DNA from 2 places in the Lysinibacillus sp. FSL M8-0355 genome. Region 2 is predicted to be linked to the other one. Evidence: riboswitches for the same ligand, from Rfam matches in the RefSeq annotation. Region 2 holds a riboswitch; the other holds the start of a gene.
The links. A riboswitch is a leader RNA that binds a small molecule or an ion and turns the genes downstream of it on or off. The one in region 2 is predicted to bind FMN.
Positions count from the first base shown of each region.

Region 1 (9,991 bases), 300 kb from region 2:
TCTAAAGAAAGATTCAAGGACAGCGTGAGTCCTAAAGTAGAAGAATTTTTCAAATAGAGAATAACCATCGGTATGGAGCCGCAAAGGTAGGCAAAGAACAAAATACTCGTAATGGTGCCCATAATATCTTTCCCGATTTCATGCCCTGAAGATTTAAGTGCCTTCACAGAAATAGTAGGGTCTTGTTCATATAAAGCAAAGATTGAAGAAGCCATCGTAATAGAGACATCCATGACAGCCCCAAGTGAGCCAATAAATAAGCCAGCCATAAAGACTGTACGATAAGGGCGTGTTAAAAATTGCATTTCTTCATAGCGAAGACCGTTTTCACCAGTTAACCACATCACGACAGAGCTAATGATGAGTGCCATAACGGTTCCTAAAAGTGTAGACACAATAGCTGCATACGTTTTCGTGTTCAAGCCGCTAATAAGTAACAACGAAATGATCGTAAATAGAAGAGCGCAAATACCACTGATGACTAACAAGCTCAGGTTACCATGTTTCACATATAAATCTAACGCGAATGATAAAATCAATGCATTGACAATTAAACTAATGATGGAAAACAAGCCTTGTCTTTTTCCTATAAGGAGTAAGACAAAAATAAAAATCCACGCAATCATGAGAAGGGTTTGATCTCGTTTTAAATCGAGAATGGTCCCAGTTAGCCCTGACTGTGATGCGTGATTATCTATGGAGACAAAGATTTCATTGCCCACACGGTATTCTTGATCGAAAGCTCCAGAGGCGGAATAGTCATTCGTCAAATGGATGGATTGCCCTTTATGTGGTCCATTTTGTATCACGGCTGTAATATGCTGTGTAAATAAATAATCATCATTATCATACATATCTGTCATTGGTTCTGATTCTGCTACATCAGCTTTTATCACCTCAGCAATCGGTCGATCATAAAATGATTCATTATGATGAACGAACACAATCGAAAGCACGCAGCAGAGCATTAATAAGGCATAGAAAATACCTTGCTTCAATGGGATGTTTTTAAAAAATAGCAAGTAAATGACCTCCAAAGTGCTGGACTGAATTGTCACTTGTAAAGGAACGTTTTAGTGAAAGGGAAGTTCCATGCACAGTTTAAATGTTATCAGTTTAATGATTTCGTTTACATTTATCAAGTCATTGTTATATTAAGCTGAAGACTCCCTTGCTGGCGAGTGATTAAACACCCGCTGAAATAGGGGAACACCATCAAAAAACGCTGCCTCCTGTGGCAATAACATTGCATGTTGCCTCAATGCCTCAGGCGGACGTACAAACGCGAAAAAACTGGATGCATTGTTGATCTGCTATAATTCTTTTTGAAAAATTTTTAAAAAGAAGGATGGATAATAGAATAAAATAGTGTTATCGTAAGATTAGCTAAATAAAAAATCCTTCGGGGTAGGGTGAAATTCCCGATCGGCGGTGATGAAGTAATTCAAAGTCCGTGAGCGCAAGCTGATTTGGTGCAAATCCAAAACCGACAGTTATAGTCTGGATGGGAGAAGGGTAAAAATGCGAGCTTTTTAAATTGATTGTAATTTAGAAGGTCTATTTTCCTATGCATTTATTACACTACTTCCCACAAGCTTGTTGGGAAGTTTTTTTATTTAGTGCCAATCGAATAGAAGATGTTCTTCGGGGTAGGGTGAAATTCCCAATCGGCGGTGATGAAGTAATTCAAAGTCCGTGAGCGCAAGCTGATTTGGTGCAAATCCAAAACCGACAGTTATAGTCTGGATGGGAGAAGAACAAATGAGATGACAGTCTATGGAAAAAATAGTTTTCAATTAGGCTTATTTGTTGATGTCTTATACTCCCAAACCCCTTTGCTGAAAGGGGTTTTTGTTTTTTATCGATAGCTAGAGCTAGAGAAGGAGGAGACGGATAAAACTGGAGAAGTGACGGATAGACCTTCGAAACTGATGGATAAGACTTCAAAAGTGAAGGATAGAAGCCTAAATCAATGAAAAGTAGGTGATGGAATGTTTACAGGGCTTGTAGAGGATATTGGCATTTTAAAAGCCATGCAAAGCGATAGGGACAGTATGAAAATAACAGTTCAATCAGCCAAAATAGCAGAAGATGTCAAGCTTGGAGACAGTATCGCGGTTAATGGTGTTTGTTTAACGGTGACATATTTTACGGAACAGACGCTTACGATGGATGTGATGCCTGAAACAGTCAACGCAACCAATTTACAGCAGCTCGTGGTAGGGGATTCCGTGAATTTAGAGCGTGCCATGCCTGCTAATGGGCGATTTGGCGGTCATTTTGTTGCTGGGCATGTGGATGGGGTCGGTAAAATTTTGCGCAAACGTCCAGTAGCCAACGCAGTCTATATCGATATCGAATTGTCAGAGGAACTAACCAAATTTTGCATTCCGAAGGGTTCTATTACGATTGATGGCACAAGCTTAACCCTTTTCCATGTTGACACGAACAGTGTCACGATTTCACTAATTCCCCATACGTACAAAGAAACCGTATTAGGCATGAAGAAGGATGGAGCGATTGTGAATATCGAAACAGATTTAGTTGGTAAATATATTTTACAGCAACTGAAAAAAGGGCAAGCAACACCAACCATTACGAGAGATTACTTAGCACAACATGGTTTTTAACAACTGAACGAGGAGATGACAAAAGTGCTATATGCAATTGAAGAGGCCATTGAGGATTTAAAGCAAGGCAAATTGATTGTAGTGGTTGATGACGAGGATCGGGAAAATGAAGGAGATCTTCTGGCACTCGCTGAATTCATGACACCAGCAACTATAAACTTTATGGCAACCTATGGTAGAGGATTAATTTGTACACCGATTTCACAGCAGCTTGCACAACAGCTAGATTTACATCCGATGGTTCAGCACAATACGGATAATCACCAAACAGCGTTTACCGTAAGTATCGACCATGAGGATACAACGACAGGAATTAGTGCGTATGAACGAGCATTTACGATACAAAAAATGATTGAAAAGCAAGCGAAGCCGATTGAGTTTCGTCGACCTGGTCATGTTTTTCCGCTCATTGCGAAGGATAATGGTGTTTTAGAGCGAAGAGGGCATACGGAGGCGACTGTCGATTTGGCAAAACTTTGTCATAGTGTGCCAGTGGGTGTTATTTGCGAGATCATGGGCGATGATGGTCATATGCTACGCTTTGAGGAATTGATAAAGTACGCAGCACAGCATGACTTGAAAATGATATCAATAGAGGCACTTGTAGCATACCGCAGTCAATTGCTGACAACTGAAAATAAAATTTCTATTTAAAAAGGAGAAAGAACAATGGGTCAAACATTTGAAGCACAATTAATTGGAACGGGTTTAAAAATTGCAGTTGTGGTAGGTCGATTTAATGAATTCATCACAAGCAAATTATTGGACGGTGCAATGGACGGCTTAACACGACATGGTGTTGATGAAGCGTCTATTGATGTTGCTTGGGTTCCAGGAGCTTTTGAAGTTCCTTTTATTGCGAAACAACTAGCAGAAACAAAGAACTATGATGCCATTATTGGTTTAGGTACGGTTATTCGCGGCTCTACAACACACTATGATTATGTTTGTAATGAGTCAGCAAAAGGTATTGCCAATGTATCGCTATCAACCAATGTCCCTGTTATTTTCGGTATTGTGACGACGGAAAATATTGAGCAGGCGATTGAACGTGCTGGTACAAAATCTGGTAATAAAGGATACGATGCTGCCATGTCTGCCATTGAGATGGCTAATCTAAAGAAAATGATTGGATAATGACCAAATGTTTCTTTGAATATTTTGCACATCCATGGGAAAAATATGCTTAAGTGTATTTATTGAAGGTAATCGTTTTTCATAAATGTACTAATCTGGAGCTGGCTCAGTAGGAGATGAGAAGTATTTCATCAATGGAACAAATGATCAATTTGAAAATGTTGAAATCACTATTTCAACGCTCTGCTGATGTGATTTTTCAACAATATAAATTTCAGCAATATACAGTACATTTGATAACTTGTGATGCAATGATCAACGAACAAATACTTCAGACGGTAGTTGTTCAGCGAGTCCAATCCTTATTAAGTGATGTCGCTGATGACATGTTAGAGGAACAAATCGACCAGCATTTACACATTCCCTATTTACAAAAGGTTTTAACGCAAGAGGATGCCATAACAAGAGTCTATAAAGGGCATGTATTATTGTATTTTGAAGAAAATCAATTACTATTTTCTAGTGATATTTCTAAAAAACCGAATCGAGAGCCCGGAGAAACATCGCTAGAATTAGTGGTCAAAGGGCCAAGAGATGACTTTATAGAAGATGTTTTTATTAATATTGCTTTATTAAGAAAGCGTTTGCCCACTAATTCTTTTAGTGTAGAAACATTAGAAATTGGGAGACGTTCCAAAACCACTGTAGCGGTACTCTATATGGATGACATTGTGAATTTAAATATGCTAGAACAAATCCGTCTACAATTACAAAAGATTGATACGGATATTGTTGTCAATGGTGATTTATTGATGGAAGCAATTGAACAAACAGCCAAAGTACTGCCCAGGCATGATTATACCGGGAGACCGGATTTTGCTATGCAGGCATTAATTAGGGGAAGAATACTAATAATGATTGATGGTGTTTCCTACGCATTGATCACACCTACGAATATAATGTTGCTCTTTAAATCGGGTGAGGATAATGATTTTCCTGTCATTGTCAGTTCAATGGAAAGATTGCTTCGTATTGTTGGGATATTAATTAGTATGCTAACACCAGGCTTTTGGCTTGCGCTGACTACGTATCATCAAGAACAACTTCCTTTTCTTCTTCTAGCAACAGTTGTTGAGTCGAGAACGGGACTGCCATTCCCAACGATTCTTGAAATACTAATGATGCTATTTATGTTTGAATTGTTTCGTGAAGCCAACTTACGTCTTCCGAGTGCAATTAGTGGATCAATTAGTGTTGTGGGAGGTTTAATTATCGGAGATGCAGCGATAAAAGCTGGCGTTACGAGCCCTTCAATGATTGTTGTCATTGCAATTTCGAGTATTGCGGCTTTTACATTGGTTAACCAATCATTTGTAACAGCCATGAGTATTTTTCGACTAATCATTATTATAGCCTCTGCCTTTTTTGGATTATTTGGTTTTTTTATTGCAGTATTTTTCATCATCTTATACGCAGCGAATATGCGTGTGCTAGGTGTACCCTATTTAAATTTTAGTGCACATTTGAAGAAGGAAAATCTAAAAAAATCATTATTAAGACTTTCATCAAAGGGCTACAGTAGACGACCTTCCTTTTTAAAGCCACAGGATCGAACACGTACTTCGAATAAAAAATAAACAAATTTCATTGAAGATCAGGTATTGTAGTAGGTACCTGATCTTTTTGTGACTTTTGCTTTAGGAAGGTATTACATTAGCCTATAGGATAGGAAATGAGACATAAAATGTTATTAGTTACCTTTTTAGTTTACTTTCTTGTAAAGGATTATTAAACTATTGGTTACGGTGTGTAATTTTAGTAGAGTTCAAGTAAAATGGATTTTCTGTTTTCATTTCTGTAGGATAATCAAGAAATGTTCACTTTACAAACAAAAAATAGAGTTAATTATTATATAATGATATTCCAGAATATTTATAGGTGAGGAAGTCCCGTTTTATATGAAAAATCGAAAAATAAAACTAATATTAATTCTATCAACGCTTTTATTATGTTTGTTTACAAGTTTAAACATCATTACATCCTATGTGAAAATTAAAAAGACCGTTGAAGAGTCAATTGCCAATCAAAGCTTAGAGGCTGCCAACTCCATTGCTTCTTCTATTGATACAGCTGCTTATCAGCAGTTTTTGAAGAATCCACAGAAGAATGATTATTATTGGGAAGTAAGAAGCTATTTAAATGATGCCAGAGTAAAACTAGGTGCATTGTTTGTTTATACGTTGAAGGTGGATAATCCAGAAGTATCAAGTGCGATGATTATGGGGCTGCCAAATGAACTGAAAAAAGGCTTTGATATAGGAGAGGTTTGTACTGTCCCAGCAAAGCAAGTGGCAAAAGCCTACAAAGGTGAAACCTATGTTACAGAGGTGATTCATGATTCTGTACATGGTTCTTATTTATCGGTTGGTACACCTATCAAAGATGAGAATGGTAAAATTATTGGGTATCTAGGCATTGATATCAGCGCAGACACATTAAATGGCATTAAGGGAAAAGTCATTGAAGACAATTTATTTATTTTTATTTTTAATGGTGTATTTATTTTAATTGTCATTGGTTCTTTTTTATTTTTACAACGATGGTATCAAAAAGAGGTAGCGAAAGAAGTCGGCGCTACAGAGGACACATATCAAGCAGAAATTAAAACTTTGATTACTTCGGTATCATCATTACGTCATGATTTCACTAATCATATTCAAGTGTTACATGGTCTTTTACAATTAGAAAAAACAGAGCAAGCAAAACAATATTTGTCTTCACTATCTAAAGAAGTTCAAGCGATTAAGTCTTTAAAATTAAATATTGACCACCCAGGTCTGTCCATCTTATTACAAACGAAAAAATTAACCGCTCAAAATCATAATATTGATATGGACTTTACCATTTCTCAAAATGACTTTAATAAGATTAAAACGACAGATTTAATCAAGATTCTATCCAATTTAATTGATAATGCCATTGATGCTGCGGTTGAATTACCTGAAGGACAACGTAAAATTATGATTTGCTGTACAGCTGATGAAGTACAGTATGAATTTAAAATTACTAATACAGGGCCAAATATTGTGGATGCTGACCACATATTTAAGCAAGGGTTTTCAACGAAAAGGCATGAGCAGGGTCGCATAAGAGGACAAGGGTTATTTATTGTGAAAGAAATTGTCCATAAATACAATGGTCATATTTCAATCGACTCATCGAAACATTTAGAAACAACTGCTATTGTCCATATTCCCATTAAATAACTGAAAATAGGCTTCCTACAAATTGTAGGGAGCTTTTTTCTATTTGTTAGACATACATTACAAAATAGAAAGTGTTATGATGAAGGGGATGAAAAAAATGGAAAAGGATCTCCTGACGTTATTGAGAAAGGGTGGGCTTCATTTATATGCAAGGCATGGAACGGCCACAGTTGGTGTAGATCAGGCATATGGCACGTTTCACAGTTGCCGCTATCAAAGAAACCTATCAGAGCATGGTCGTAGGGAGGCTGTTTACTATGGTCAAATGCTGCGTTATTGGCAAATTCCCATCCTTTCGCCCATTACAGCAAGTCCGTTCTGTCGAACAAAGGAAACGGCTCTACTTGCATTTCCAACTAACGGTGTACAAATTGACCCTTTTTTGTTTGAGATCTTCATGTTAGGTGGCAATCTTACCAGTGCTGAGCAAACTAGCATTTTAACGACACTGACATCCAAGCTGGAAATAAAACCATCACAAGGCATGAATAATGTAATGATTGGTCATAGCTTTCCGAGAGACGTGGGCCTTGGCATCCTTTCGAATATGGGGACGGTTGTCATCAAGCCTAAAGGTCCAGGGCGTGGGTATGATATCGTGAAAAAACTAACCTTAGAAGATTTAGCGACATTAGATTCCATTTGAGAAGAGGGAAAATATGAAGGTCAAAACAGTTGAACAATGCACATTAGAGGAAGTATTGAAAGCATGGAACAAAGGCTTCGAAGGCTATTTTGTGGATATCCATATGACGGCCGAAATGTTTTTACATCGACTGGCTGGGGAGGGGCTGTCTCCTAAACATTCCATTGTCATTTTTGACCAAGATGAACCGATTGCAGTTGTTATGAACGGTTTCCGTATCATAAATGGCAAGAAAACAGCTTGGAACGGTGGTACAGGTATTTCCCCAGCCTATCGTGGTAAAGGCGTCTCACGCTTATTAATGGAGGAAACCTTAGCTATCTATAAACGAGAACATGTAGAAATCGCTACGCTGGAGGCAATTAAAGAAAATCAGGTAGCTATTGCTTTGTATGAAAAATATGGCTATGAGGTTGCTTCTTCATTATTATTTTTAAGTGGCGAATATGGAGCGAACGTAGCGCCTACAGCCGCCATTCACGTTGCAACCATTCGCCCTGAGCAGCTAGCATATCTCTCTTTTTATCAGGAAGATGTTCCTTGGCAGTGTGGCTGGCAGAGTGTGAAGCAGGGGGAAGCCAAGGTTTTCTATAATGACAACAATGAAGCCCTAGGCTATATGCTATACAAAACCGTGTGGAATGACAGCGGTGAGATGGAGCGTATTCTACTCTATCAATTGGTGATCCTAGCAGAAAGTCATATAGATTTAATACCGCAATTTTTAGCCAGCGTCACAACACATAAAGTTCAGATAACGACAGTGAACTTTTTAGCAAGCAATCCAGCAACAAGCTATTTATTAAAGAATGGGCTTAAGGTGACAACAGAGCAGGTACAGATGACAAGGAGATTCTAGGCATGGTTGCCAACCTCCTAAAAATCCAGTATACTAATGCGATAAAGAATGGAAATAAAGGATGAATGAGATGACTTTTGAAGAAGTATTACCACGCTTAAAAGCAGGAGAAAAAGTAATTCGCAATGGCTGGGGTGGTGCTGAGCTATATGTGAAGCTGGTTGGTCAAAGCCAGCATGATGGTGAGACATTGAATCCTTATTTTTTAATTAACGTTCGTGGTGAGGGCTATACAATGTTCACACCTACAGTATGTGATCTATTAGCGGAAGATTGGATAATCGTAGAATCGTAATGAGTGAAGTCATCTCTTCTAGTGAGATGACTTCTTTCTGTAAGGAGACACAATATGAAGTTTGATGAATATAGAGAAAAGACGGTTTTTATTACGGGGGCCGCTTCAGGCATTGGACATGCTCAAGTTATTGCATTTTTAGAAAATGGAGCAACTGTTTTTGGATTGGATGTAGAGGAGCAGGGGTTAATACAGTTACAGCAGCAATATCCTGATCGTTTTGCCTATAAGGTTGGCTCTGTAAGTAGCCAACAAGATGTGGAGCAGTCGTACAAAGAAGCTATTTCACTATTTGGGCAAATTGATATTTTATGTAATACTGCTGGGATTTTAGATGGTTTTGCGAAAACTTTGGATACAGACGAAGCGCTGTGGGATAAAATTATGAACACGAATGTGAAGGGCACGTTTTTTGTGACGAACACGATCTTACCACATATGGTAGAACGTGGCACTGGTACAATCGTCAATATGGCGTCGATTGCTGGACTTGTTGCTGGTGGTGGCGGTGCAGCCTACACAGCTTCTAAGCATGCCATTGTCGGTTATACGAAGCAGCTAGACTTAGATTATTGTCGAGCGGGTATTCGTGCGAATGCGATTGCGCCTGGAGCCATTCAAACACCGATGAATAAGGCTGATTTTGAAGGGGACGGGGAAATGGCTGAATGGGTAGCTGAAGAAACGCCAGCAGGTCGATGGGCACAGCCTTATGAGGTGGCGAATTTGACTTTATTTTTAGCAAGCTCGGCTGCCGATTATATTCATGGGGCAGTGATGCCGATTGATGGTGGTTGGCTGACAAAATAGCATTGTTCAATTCGATATTCTTCTGCTATAATACGCAGGTAAGCAAAAACGGCTTGCACTACGGCACTTCAGATAGGGCGTGAAGCTCTCTTCCTTTGGTCGTAGTTATTACTAAAATAGCAACTAGCTATTTTACAAAGGAGAATAAAATTGAATACATCTATTGTAAAAGATTCTAGCCGTGTTTCTGTAAGTGAACTTACAAAAACGGCACTTGTTGCAGCCCTTTACGTCGCTGTAACGGTTATGTTGTCAGTCATTAGCTTTGGCGCTGTTCAGCTACGTTTGTCAGAAATGTTTAATTATCTGGCACTGTACAATAAGCGCTATGTGGTAGCGGTGACGATTGGCGTCATACTTGCAAACTTCATGTCGCCAACATGGATTTTAGATGTGCCAATCGGTGGA
Region 1 covers NZ_JBBPAI010000001.1:1,621,102-1,631,092, forward strand. The annotation lists gene MKY46_RS07715 (YibE/F family protein) at 1-968, opposite strand, end outside; FMN riboswitch at 1,395-1,520, shown strand; FMN riboswitch at 1,637-1,762, shown strand; gene ribE (riboflavin synthase) at 1,992-2,630, shown strand; partial or broken gene ribB (3,4-dihydroxy-2-butanone-4-phosphate synthase) at 2,655-3,281, shown strand; gene ribH (6,7-dimethyl-8-ribityllumazine synthase) at 3,300-3,767, shown strand; gene MKY46_RS07735 (spore germination protein) at 3,902-5,344, shown strand; gene MKY46_RS07740 (ATP-binding protein) at 5,666-6,973, shown strand; gene MKY46_RS07745 (histidine phosphatase family protein) at 7,071-7,619, shown strand; gene MKY46_RS07750 (GNAT family N-acetyltransferase) at 7,633-8,478, shown strand; gene MKY46_RS07755 (DUF2829 domain-containing protein) at 8,549-8,773, shown strand; gene MKY46_RS07760 (3-oxoacyl-ACP reductase) at 8,828-9,583, shown strand; gene MKY46_RS07765 (QueT transporter family protein) at 9,734-9,991, shown strand, end outside.
Region 1: it holds a riboswitch for FMN, as region 2 does, so the genes downstream of both, ribE (riboflavin synthase) here and MKY46_RS06305 (ECF transporter S component) in region 2, are expected to answer to the same signal.

Region 2 (9,991 bases):
ACAGATGAATTAACCTCCTGTGCAATCTGTTCAATCGTAATGTCCTCTAATAAATGATCCTCCATAAAATTAATGGCCTTTTGAATCGACTCAATCCAACTCATTGCTTTCACTCCTTGATTCCATCATAAAATAGATATTGCTGTATAACCTGTCTTTTTATGCTAACTTTGGACAGGTTAAAAGGGAAGTATTTTCCCGACGATTCTCCCTACTTATTTTCACCCTCCACCCTACACATATTTACAACTACGTTCTTTAATAGGTAAATTAAGTATAAATAGAAATGAAATGGAGGTTTTTCTCTTGGGAAAATGGCAAGGTGCTGCTGCTATTTGTTTGAACGATAACAATCAATTATTAATGGTTTTACAAGGAACGGTGGAAGAAGAAAAAACGTGGGCTGTTCCATCAGGTGGTAAAGAAGCAGCGGAAGATTTTAAGGCTTGCTGTATTCGAGAGGTTTATGAAGAAACGGGCTATATAGTAGCTATTCTAAAAGAAATTTATTGTAAGCAGAATGAAGCTGTGGAAGTTCATTACTTTGAAACAGTTATGATTGACGGACAAATGATGATTCATGATCCTGACGAATTAATTTATGACATTGCTTGGCAATCAAAAAATGAAGTGGCCCAATTGTCATTAACTTTTCCAGAAGATCGTGCCTTTCTTTTATCTTTATTTCAATAAAAAAGTCACGTCTTAATGACATGACTCATCTCAAGTACATATTGCTAATCGTTTTGTTGATAAATAATTAAAGCAGAATGGATGACTGTCTGTTCGCCAATATAGAGCGTATTGTATTTGATATCAAGTATTAAAAAGCTTCTTAAATCTACTAAAGCCCGGTTAATGTCATGTTCAAATTGCACAATATCATTGTTTTGAATGGTCACAACCTGGGTCGTTTGTGTCATTGCCCACACTCCTTTTCTCTAATAATAGATGAAAAGAAAGGAAATGTAAAAGTGTTGGGGCCAAAACAGCTCCAACGCTTTTTAGTACATCGTTAAATACTCCTCACGTTCCCAGTTGTGGACGCGTGTGCGATATTTATTCCACTCAATTTCTTTGGCGGCTGTAAATTTATCATAAATATGATCGCCTAGTGCATTACGAACAATGGTATCCATCTCTAATTCAATCAACGCATATTCTAATGAGGAAGGTAAGCTATCAATTCCGTTCAACTCTCGCTCTCCTGCTGTCATTTTATAAATATTACGATCTACTGCTGCAGGTGGCGTTAAATCTTTCCGTATACCATCAAGTCCAGATGCTAAAATAACAGCCATTGCTAAGTATGGATTTGCAGCTGGATCAACTGAACGCAATTCAATTCGAGTAGATAGTCCACGAGCTGCTGGAATACGAATTAGTGGTGAACGGTTTTGAGCAGACCACGCGACATAACAAGGAGCCTCATAGCCAGGCACTAGCCGTTTATAGGAATTAACAAGTGGATTCGTAATAGCGGTAAAGCCGTGTACATGCTTTATAATCCCTGCCATAAAACTACGTGCCGTTGCACTTAATTGTAAGTCTGCATGTTCATCATAGAAGGCATTTTTATCACCCTCGAATAATGATAGATTAAAATGCATTCCTGAGCCGTTTACACCGAATAATGGCTTCGGCATAAATGTTGCATGGAGACCATGCTGTGCAGCAATGGTTTTTACGACTAACTTAAACGTTTGTATGTTATCACATGCCTCAATGGCACTAGCATACTTAAAATCAATTTCATGCTGACCAGGTGCGACTTCATGATGGGAGGCTTCAATTTCAAAGCCCATTCCCTCTAACTCTAAAACGATATCACGACGACAATTCTCTCCCAAATCTGTCGGTGCTAAATCGAAGTAGCCTCCACTATCATTTAACTCTAGTGTTGGATGCCCCTTATCATCCAGTTTGAATAAGAAGAACTCTGGCTCTGGCCCTAAATTAAAGGAAGTAAAGCCTAACTCCTCCATTTCCTTTAAAACGCGTTTCAAATTGGAGCGCGGATCTCCTTCAAACGGCGTTCCATCTGGTCTGGCAATATCACAAATGAAACGAGCCACCTTGCCTTTCTCAGCAGTCCAAGGAAAAATCACGAATGTATCAAAGTCAGGCTTTAAATACATATCAGATTCCTCTATACGCACAAAACCTTCAATGGATGAACCATCAAACATGACTTTATTATCTAATGCTTTTTCTAACTGACTGACAGGGACTTCCACATTTTTGATTGTTCCTAATATATCTGTAAATTGTAGGCGAATAAATTTCACATTTTCTTCCTTTACTCGGCGTATAATATCTTCTTTTGTGTAATGTTTCACTCTTCACCACTCCAATGTAAATTTAGTTAACATATGTTTTTATAACTGTTCTTAAAATACATGAAAATTGAAATTCACGCAATAGACATGTTATGTTTTATAACATAGTTTTTTTAGAATATATTTATCTTGATTTTCGATGCATAAAAAAAGTGTATCCATTTCCACAATGGATACACTTTTTTTATTTTAATATTGTAATAGCATATTAATGAACACAACTAGAATAACGATCGGTACAACGACTAACATTAACATACGATATGTTGCATAATAGCCCTGCCCTAAGTGACTACCCATTAACAGTTCTTTCCTTACAAATTCCTTATCCACTATGTGGGCAATAAAAATAGCAATGAATAAATTTCCTAATGGCAGCATTATATTCGACACTAAAAAATCAGTGGCATCAAAAATACTTTTCTCAAAAATGGTTACATCCGATAAAACACTAGAAGAAAGTGCCGCTGGAATAGCCGCAATCAATACGACTACACCAAGTAAAAGCGTCCACATCGGACGAGATTTCTGACTATGTTCCATAAATGCCGCTACGATAATCTCATATAAACTAAATGATGACGTTAATGTAGCAAATAAAAATAGCAATAAAAACATCGCTAAAAATAATTCTCCAAACGGCATTTGACTAAAAGCTGTCGGCAGCACCATGAACAACAAGCCCGGTCCCGCGGCTGGCTCTAAATCAAAGGCAAACACAACAGGGAAGATTGCTAAACCCGCTAAAAATGATACAAGCACGGTTAAGAGCACAACAGAACCTGCTGAATTTGGAAGGCTGACATCTTTTTTTAGATAGGAACTATATGTAACAAGACAAGAAAATCCTACAGCTAATCCAAAGAATGATTGCCCTAACGCTTCTAATAATGCCCTACCAGTAATATTTGAGAAATCAGGCCATAAGAAGAATTTCACTCCCTCCATTGCGCCATCTAATGTAACAGCACGCACAACCAGAACAATGAACATCACAAAGAGTAACGGCATCATCCATTTATTCGCCTTTTCAATACCATTTTGTACACCTAATGAAATAACGAGTACGTTAGCTAATGTAAACAAAGCTAAACCTACTAGCGTAATCCAAGGTGTACCTATAATTTTTCCAAATAGTGCAGCTGGATCAATCGCAGGATCTATCACAGCACCAGCGACGCCTAGCCCGCTGTAAATAAAAATCCAACCTCCAACAACACTATAAAATGTTAATAATAAAAAACAACCTAGCACACCCATTCGGCCAATCCAAGCCCATCCTGTTTTTGTCGGAGCAACCTTTTTATACGCGGTTACCGCCTCCGATTGTGTACCACGCCCTAAAACATACTCGGACAATAGCATTGGCAACCCTATTAATAACGTAAATAACACAAAGATTAGGAAGAATGCACCTCCACCACTTTGCCCCGTTACATACGGTAGCTTCCAAATTGCTCCTAGTCCAATCGCAGCACCCGCTGATGCTAAAATAAATCCTAATTTACTAGACCACTGTCCCTTTTTTTCACTCATCTCTTCAAACTCCTCAAACTTTCTAAACTCCCCTCTATTCTACATGAAAATGTGTTCTTCGACTAGATTATAATAATAAAGCACTAGAGCACGAGCATTTTCTACTACTTTTTTCTAATTTTATTCGTCCCATCACTTCTTCCCACAAAAAAACCTCGAGCTAACTACTCGAGGTTTATGGTCCATTATTTTGCTATATACATAGAGCGCTGGCGGTCGATCCATTTGCGCATTGTAGTAAATAAAAACGCCATAATAGCTGTTAATAAAATACCTTTTACAATATTAAATGGTAAAATTCCAGCGACGATCATTTTATAAAGGGAGTCACCTACAACAGGTTCCATACCAAGGAAATATGTGTACATCGGTAAAAATACAACATAGTTCAAAACGCTCATTCCTACTGCCATCACGACTGTTCCTGTCGCTAAACCTCCAACAAGACCAGCAGTCGTTTTAAAACGATTAAAAATAAAGCTAACTGGCAAAATAAATAAAATGCCTGTTGTAAAGTTGGCAATATGCCCTACTGGCACACCTGTTGGCGTACCCGAGAAAATCCAATCCAACACATTTTTAAATAATTCTACTAAAATACCAGCTACAGGTCCCATTGTGATGGCCGCTATTAATGCAGGCATATCACTAAAGTCCACTTCCAAAAATGCTGGGAACGGCGGTATTGGGAAATTAAAAAGCATTAATAAAAACGAAATACTGCTCAGCATACCAATCGTAATAAACGATTGAAGTTTAACATTTTTCTTCATAGAAAACTCTCTCCTCTTTGCTGATTCAATCTCGCAAGAAGAAAGGTGACGATCTTTCAATTGTTAGCATGAAAAAACCCTTATGCATTAAAAAGCACAAGGGAGAAAGGCATGACGAATAAGCGTCAATCTAAACTATTTTTTGAGCACTATTTTAAAAGCCATACAAAAAAAGCGCTCGGTCATAGTTCATTTCATAACAATGAATGACGATCGTACCTCCATCTTCTCCCATCCAGACTGTAACTGTCGGCCTTGGAATTTCACCAAGTCAGCCATGCAAATAAATTTGCACAGGTCGCGGGCTAAAGAGTTTTGCCTAAACCATTCGAGTTAATGAATAAACATTAACGGTTTAGCACTCTATTACCGCCGGTCGGGATTTTCACCCTGCCCCGAAGATGAATCACTATTATTTTATACTACAGTTTTACTATAAAGAATTATCAACAAAAAGTAAATAGTTCTGCTCAAAAAACCTATTAGACTTGTATGCATTGTAAAAAAAAATGGAGCATCCTCACCGAACAGGAATGCTCCATTTCTTATTGTTATTTTCTTTGACTAAGGCATATATTGCTTATTTGGCCCTACAGGCTTTGGTAAAAACATTTTTAAATCAAAGCCCTCCCAGCTTTCTTGGACAACATTATTTAGGCGTAATTGTTGATCAAAGCTAGCAGCCGTTAACATCATGGCCTCAATCAGTTGTGTGGCACGAATCGGTTCCATTGATGTTAAATCAAGCGGAAGATCAAATGTAACGACTACACCCTCTGCTTCCTCTGTCACCGTATATGATACGTTTTCAGGAACAACCGACACATAGACATCATCATTTTTATTTTTCATCAGTGTGAGCGCCTCTGTGACATTTGCAAATGTTTGACGGAAATCTGGTGATAAATATTCTGCACCTGTACCATCTTGATATATATAATAATTATAATGCTTGGCGTTCGTTAATGACATAGGTGGACTTAGCTCACCTTCTTGAGAAAACTCATAAGGTGTTCCATCTTCATTTTGAATCTCAACTTCTGTATATTCAGAATCAGAGAATGTATCCTCCAAAGTTCCTTTGTACTCATTGACAGTAGCAGAAGCAACATCATAGCTATTGTCCTTTGGTAGCACATGGACAAGCTTATCGTCCTTCTCCTTCAGCTCACCTTTGTAAGGATGGTAATCAGTAAATCCTTTAGCTTTCTCATCTATTTGAGGCGCGTATTTTTCATACATCTGTAAAGTAGAAGGTTTTTCTGTTCCAAAATCCGTTGCTACTCGCTCATTTGGTATCACATACGTCATTGGTACACTTTCCGCATCTCGCCCTGCTAAGCCAATACGGAAAACGACAGCATCTTTCACATCTTCCTCATAGACAGATGACCGTAAAGATAACATGCGCTCATGCTCTGCTACGATAGGAGATTGGAGTGCTTCGTCTTGCGTAGCAGCCTCCTTTGGAGAAAGATCTTCCTGTAAAGTAGAATAGGTAGCCGTATCGGCAGTACTAGCTTGATCTTTATGTCCAACATCATTATTCATGACCATTGAGCCTACAAGTATCGTTAACGCAAAAACTGCTGCAATGCTCATAAAAATTGGCATTTTACGAAGCTTAGATCGTGTTGTTCGTTCTTCTTGGATGGAGGAATTGCTTTGCTTTTGTTCATCCTCTTTTGGTTGTTGTATCGCTTCTTGAAGGTAACTGTTATCCTGCAAGCGAGCATCTGCCATTAACCGATTTAATATGTCCTCTTTTGAACGGTGGTCAGAAAGCTTAGGGGCATTGTTCAATACATGTTCAAGCTGCTCATCATCAAATGGCTTATGCGTCATTGCCGTTTCGCCTCCTGTTCTCTAATCGGCTGTAGCTGTTGCCTTAAAAATTTTATGGCTCGATGCTGGGTCGTTTTTACCTTAGCTTCTGTCCAATCTAATATTTGAGCAGTTTCTGCAATCGATAAATCCTGAAAATAGCGCATAATAATGACCATTTTTTGGTCGCCTGTACAGTTTTCCAGTGCTGACGCTACTTGCATAAATTCATCACTGGCCTGTAGCATATCTTCCGGTGATGGTGTGGTTGAATGGAGCTGTTCCGTTTCCCAGTCAAAGAAATCAAGTGAATGCTTCTGGCGTACAGCCTGCTTTCTAAAATGATCAATCGCTACATTTTTGGCAATAGCAAAAAGCCATGTTTTCTCACTACTATTACCTGCAAATTGATCATATGAGCGCAATACTCGTACATAAACTTCATGTGCTAAATCTTCAGCCAATGTACGGTTTTTTACTAAATATATTAAAAACTGGAACACGTCTTGGTGATATGCATCGTATAGTCGATGGAACACGGAGTCATTCAAAGCACTCCACCCCCGTTCTATAATATTTGTCGTCTTACATTCGTGAAAGTTACAGCCAATTAATAGCAATACATGTTATTAATCGAACGGTAAATAAAACGTGAAGGTCGTACCTTCTTTCAGCACACTGTCTACCATAATATTACCTGAGTGTGCCTTCACAATATTTCTCGCAATGGCTAAGCCGAGACCCGTACCACCTTTTGAACGGGTACGTGCCTTATCTGCTTTATAAAAACGTTCAAAGACATAAGGTAAGTCGTCATGAGGAATGCCGTGCCCTGTATCTTGAACAGATATTTTAGCGAATGTTGGTTCCTGCTCAACTTTTACAGTGACTGCTCCTTCATCCGTATGTCTAAGTGCATTATCTACTAGATTTGTGAGCACTTGTTCAATACGATCCTCATCGATATTAATCATGGCATCGTCATTAAATTCACTTTCAAACAATAGACGAACGTGTTTTTCCTTTGCAACCTGTGCAAATTTTTGAGTAATACGTTCGAATGTAGAATTAATCGGTAATTCATCTTTATACAGCGTCATATGTCCCGATTCCATGCGTGCTAAATCTAATAAATCTGTTACAAGACGCCCCATCCGCTTCGATTCATCATAAATGATTTTAGTAATCTCATTACGTTCTTCCTGATCCTGAATAAAATCATCATCCATTAATGCTTCAGAATATCCTTGCAGCATGGCAATTGGTGTCCGTAGCTCATGAGAGACATTGGCGATAAAATCGGATCGTAGTTTTTCTAAGCGATGTTGCTCAGTCATATCACGAATAACAGCCACAGCGCCACGTATCATGTCACCACTATAAAGAGGGCTAATAGTAAATGTATAGTAGTTACCATCCATTTCAATTTCCTCTTCTAGTTTATCCTCAAACATTAGCACATGATCAAGCATATGATACAGCTCTGGAGGAATAGGTTTAGCACTTTGTGAGCCTTTATTGACGAACCATTTTTGCATAAGTCGTTCAGCTGGTGGATTACTTAATAATATTGTAAGGTCACGGTTAAATGTAATAACTGCATCTGTCATAGATGTCAAAATATTTGAAAGTTGTTCATTTTCTTGATTGATGACCTCTAAGTTATGCTTTAATTGACGGCCCATTTGATTGAAGGCAACAGCAAGTTGACCAATTTCATCATTTTGAGTTGTTGGCATTTTCGCTTCAAAATTACCCTTCGCAATTTCAAAAGCCAACTCTCGCATTTTTCTAAGTGGTGACGTAATACGTGAGGAAAGGAAAAACGCGAAGAATGTCGTCAACACGAATGCAATGAAAGCCGCCAAAAAAACAATTTTCGTTGTTTCCTTAGATGTTTTATGTAGTGCATCTGGGCTTTGATAGATGAAGACAGCTCCGTGTACTGCATTTTCAACATTTAATGGGAAACCTAGCACGACATAAGATTCCATTTTTTCTTGATCTGTCGAAGAAGGCATCATCATTTCTTTCGTAATAGGTTCATCTGATTGAAATACTTCTCGAAACGATTTATTGGCTAAAATGGTCTCTTGTATTTCTTTTTTGTTGACACCCTCCTGCATGGCAAAGGATACTTCAACATGATTGATTGCAATTAATGCATTGGTTCCTGTAGGTAAGATATCTTTTAATAATTCCGAAGTAGATTCCGCTGTTTCATTGTCATCCACTATACTTGCTACTGTTGCAGCTGTTTGCCGTAAAGATATTTCGGCTTGCTGCATATGATAGTTTTGAAGAAATTCAAGCATCAATACCGTGAAAACAAATAATACAAATGAAACGAGAAGCAATATGGTTACCCATAGCTTCCCGACAACACTATTCCATATTCTATTCATTGACAACCTCAAATTTGTATCCAACGCCCCAAACCGTCACAATCATTTTAGCAGCGTTTTCAGAAACTCGGTTGAGCTTTTCACGTAAACGTTTTACGTGTGTGTCAACTGTACGTAAATCACCAAAGAAGTCATAATGCCAAACCTCTTTTAGTAATTGTTCACGGTCAAATACTTTGTCTGGCGATTTTGCTAAGAAGTATAATAATTCATACTCTTTCGGTGTTAAATTAACCTCAATGCCCTCTGCCGTTACACGGTGTGCATCATGATCGATCATTAAATGCTGGAACACTACTAAATCTTTTGAAGAAGAGGCATTTGTCGTTGGTGAGAAAGCCTGTGAACGACGTAAAATAGCCTTCACACGTAACACAACCTCACGAGGACTAAATGGCTTTACAATATAGTCATCTGCGCCAAGCTCAAAGCCTTGTACACGATTCGCTTCCTCGCCCTTTGCAGTTAATAAAATAATCGGCGTTGCTGCGCGTTCTCGAATTTCCGCACACACTTCTAGCCCGTCTTTTTCAGGCATCATAATATCAAGTAAAATACAGTGATACTCTTTTTCTAAAGATTTTTCGATCGCTTGTTCACCATTTTCTGCCTCGTCAACAAGGTATCCTTCTCGCTCTAGGTACATTTTTAATAATCGGCGAATACGATCCTCATCGTCTACTACTAATACTGAAATATTTTCTGACACTTTCACGATCCCTCTCTTCCAATCTTTCTCTAACTTCTATTGTACATGGTGTGACACATATTGAAAAGAAAAGAAAGCCTCTTCGCCACAGCGAAAAGGCTTGTTATTTTACAAGTTACGCGTAAGAGTGTAAACCTGCAAGAATTAAGTTAACAGCAATTAGGTTAAATAAAATAATTCCGAAACCAATTAATGCCAACCAAGCAGATTTTCGACCTTCCCAGCCTTTTGATAGACGTAAATGTAGGAATGCTGCATAGAATAACCATGTAATAAGAGCCCATACTTCTTTTGGATCCCAACCCCAGAAACGACTCCAAGCAATTTGTGCCCAAATCATCGCAAAAATTAAAGCACCTAGGGTAAATACAGGGAATCCTATCAGCACCGAACGATAACCAACTT
Region 2 covers NZ_JBBPAI010000001.1:1,325,113-1,335,103, reverse strand. The annotation lists gene MKY46_RS06330 (AraC family transcriptional regulator) at 1-104, opposite strand, end outside; gene MKY46_RS06325 (NUDIX hydrolase) at 307-693, shown strand; gene MKY46_RS06320 (sporulation protein Cse60) at 738-923, opposite strand; gene glnA (type I glutamate--ammonia ligase) at 1,005-2,339, opposite strand; gene MKY46_RS06310 (sodium-dependent transporter) at 2,529-3,875, opposite strand; gene MKY46_RS06305 (ECF transporter S component) at 4,061-4,648, opposite strand; FMN riboswitch at 4,868-5,055, opposite strand; gene MKY46_RS06300 (RNA polymerase subunit sigma) at 5,213-6,493, opposite strand; gene sigX (RNA polymerase sigma factor SigX) at 6,490-7,023, opposite strand; gene MKY46_RS06290 (ATP-binding protein) at 7,102-8,877, opposite strand; gene MKY46_RS06285 (response regulator transcription factor) at 8,870-9,586, opposite strand; gene ccsB (c-type cytochrome biogenesis protein CcsB) at 9,702-9,991, opposite strand, start outside.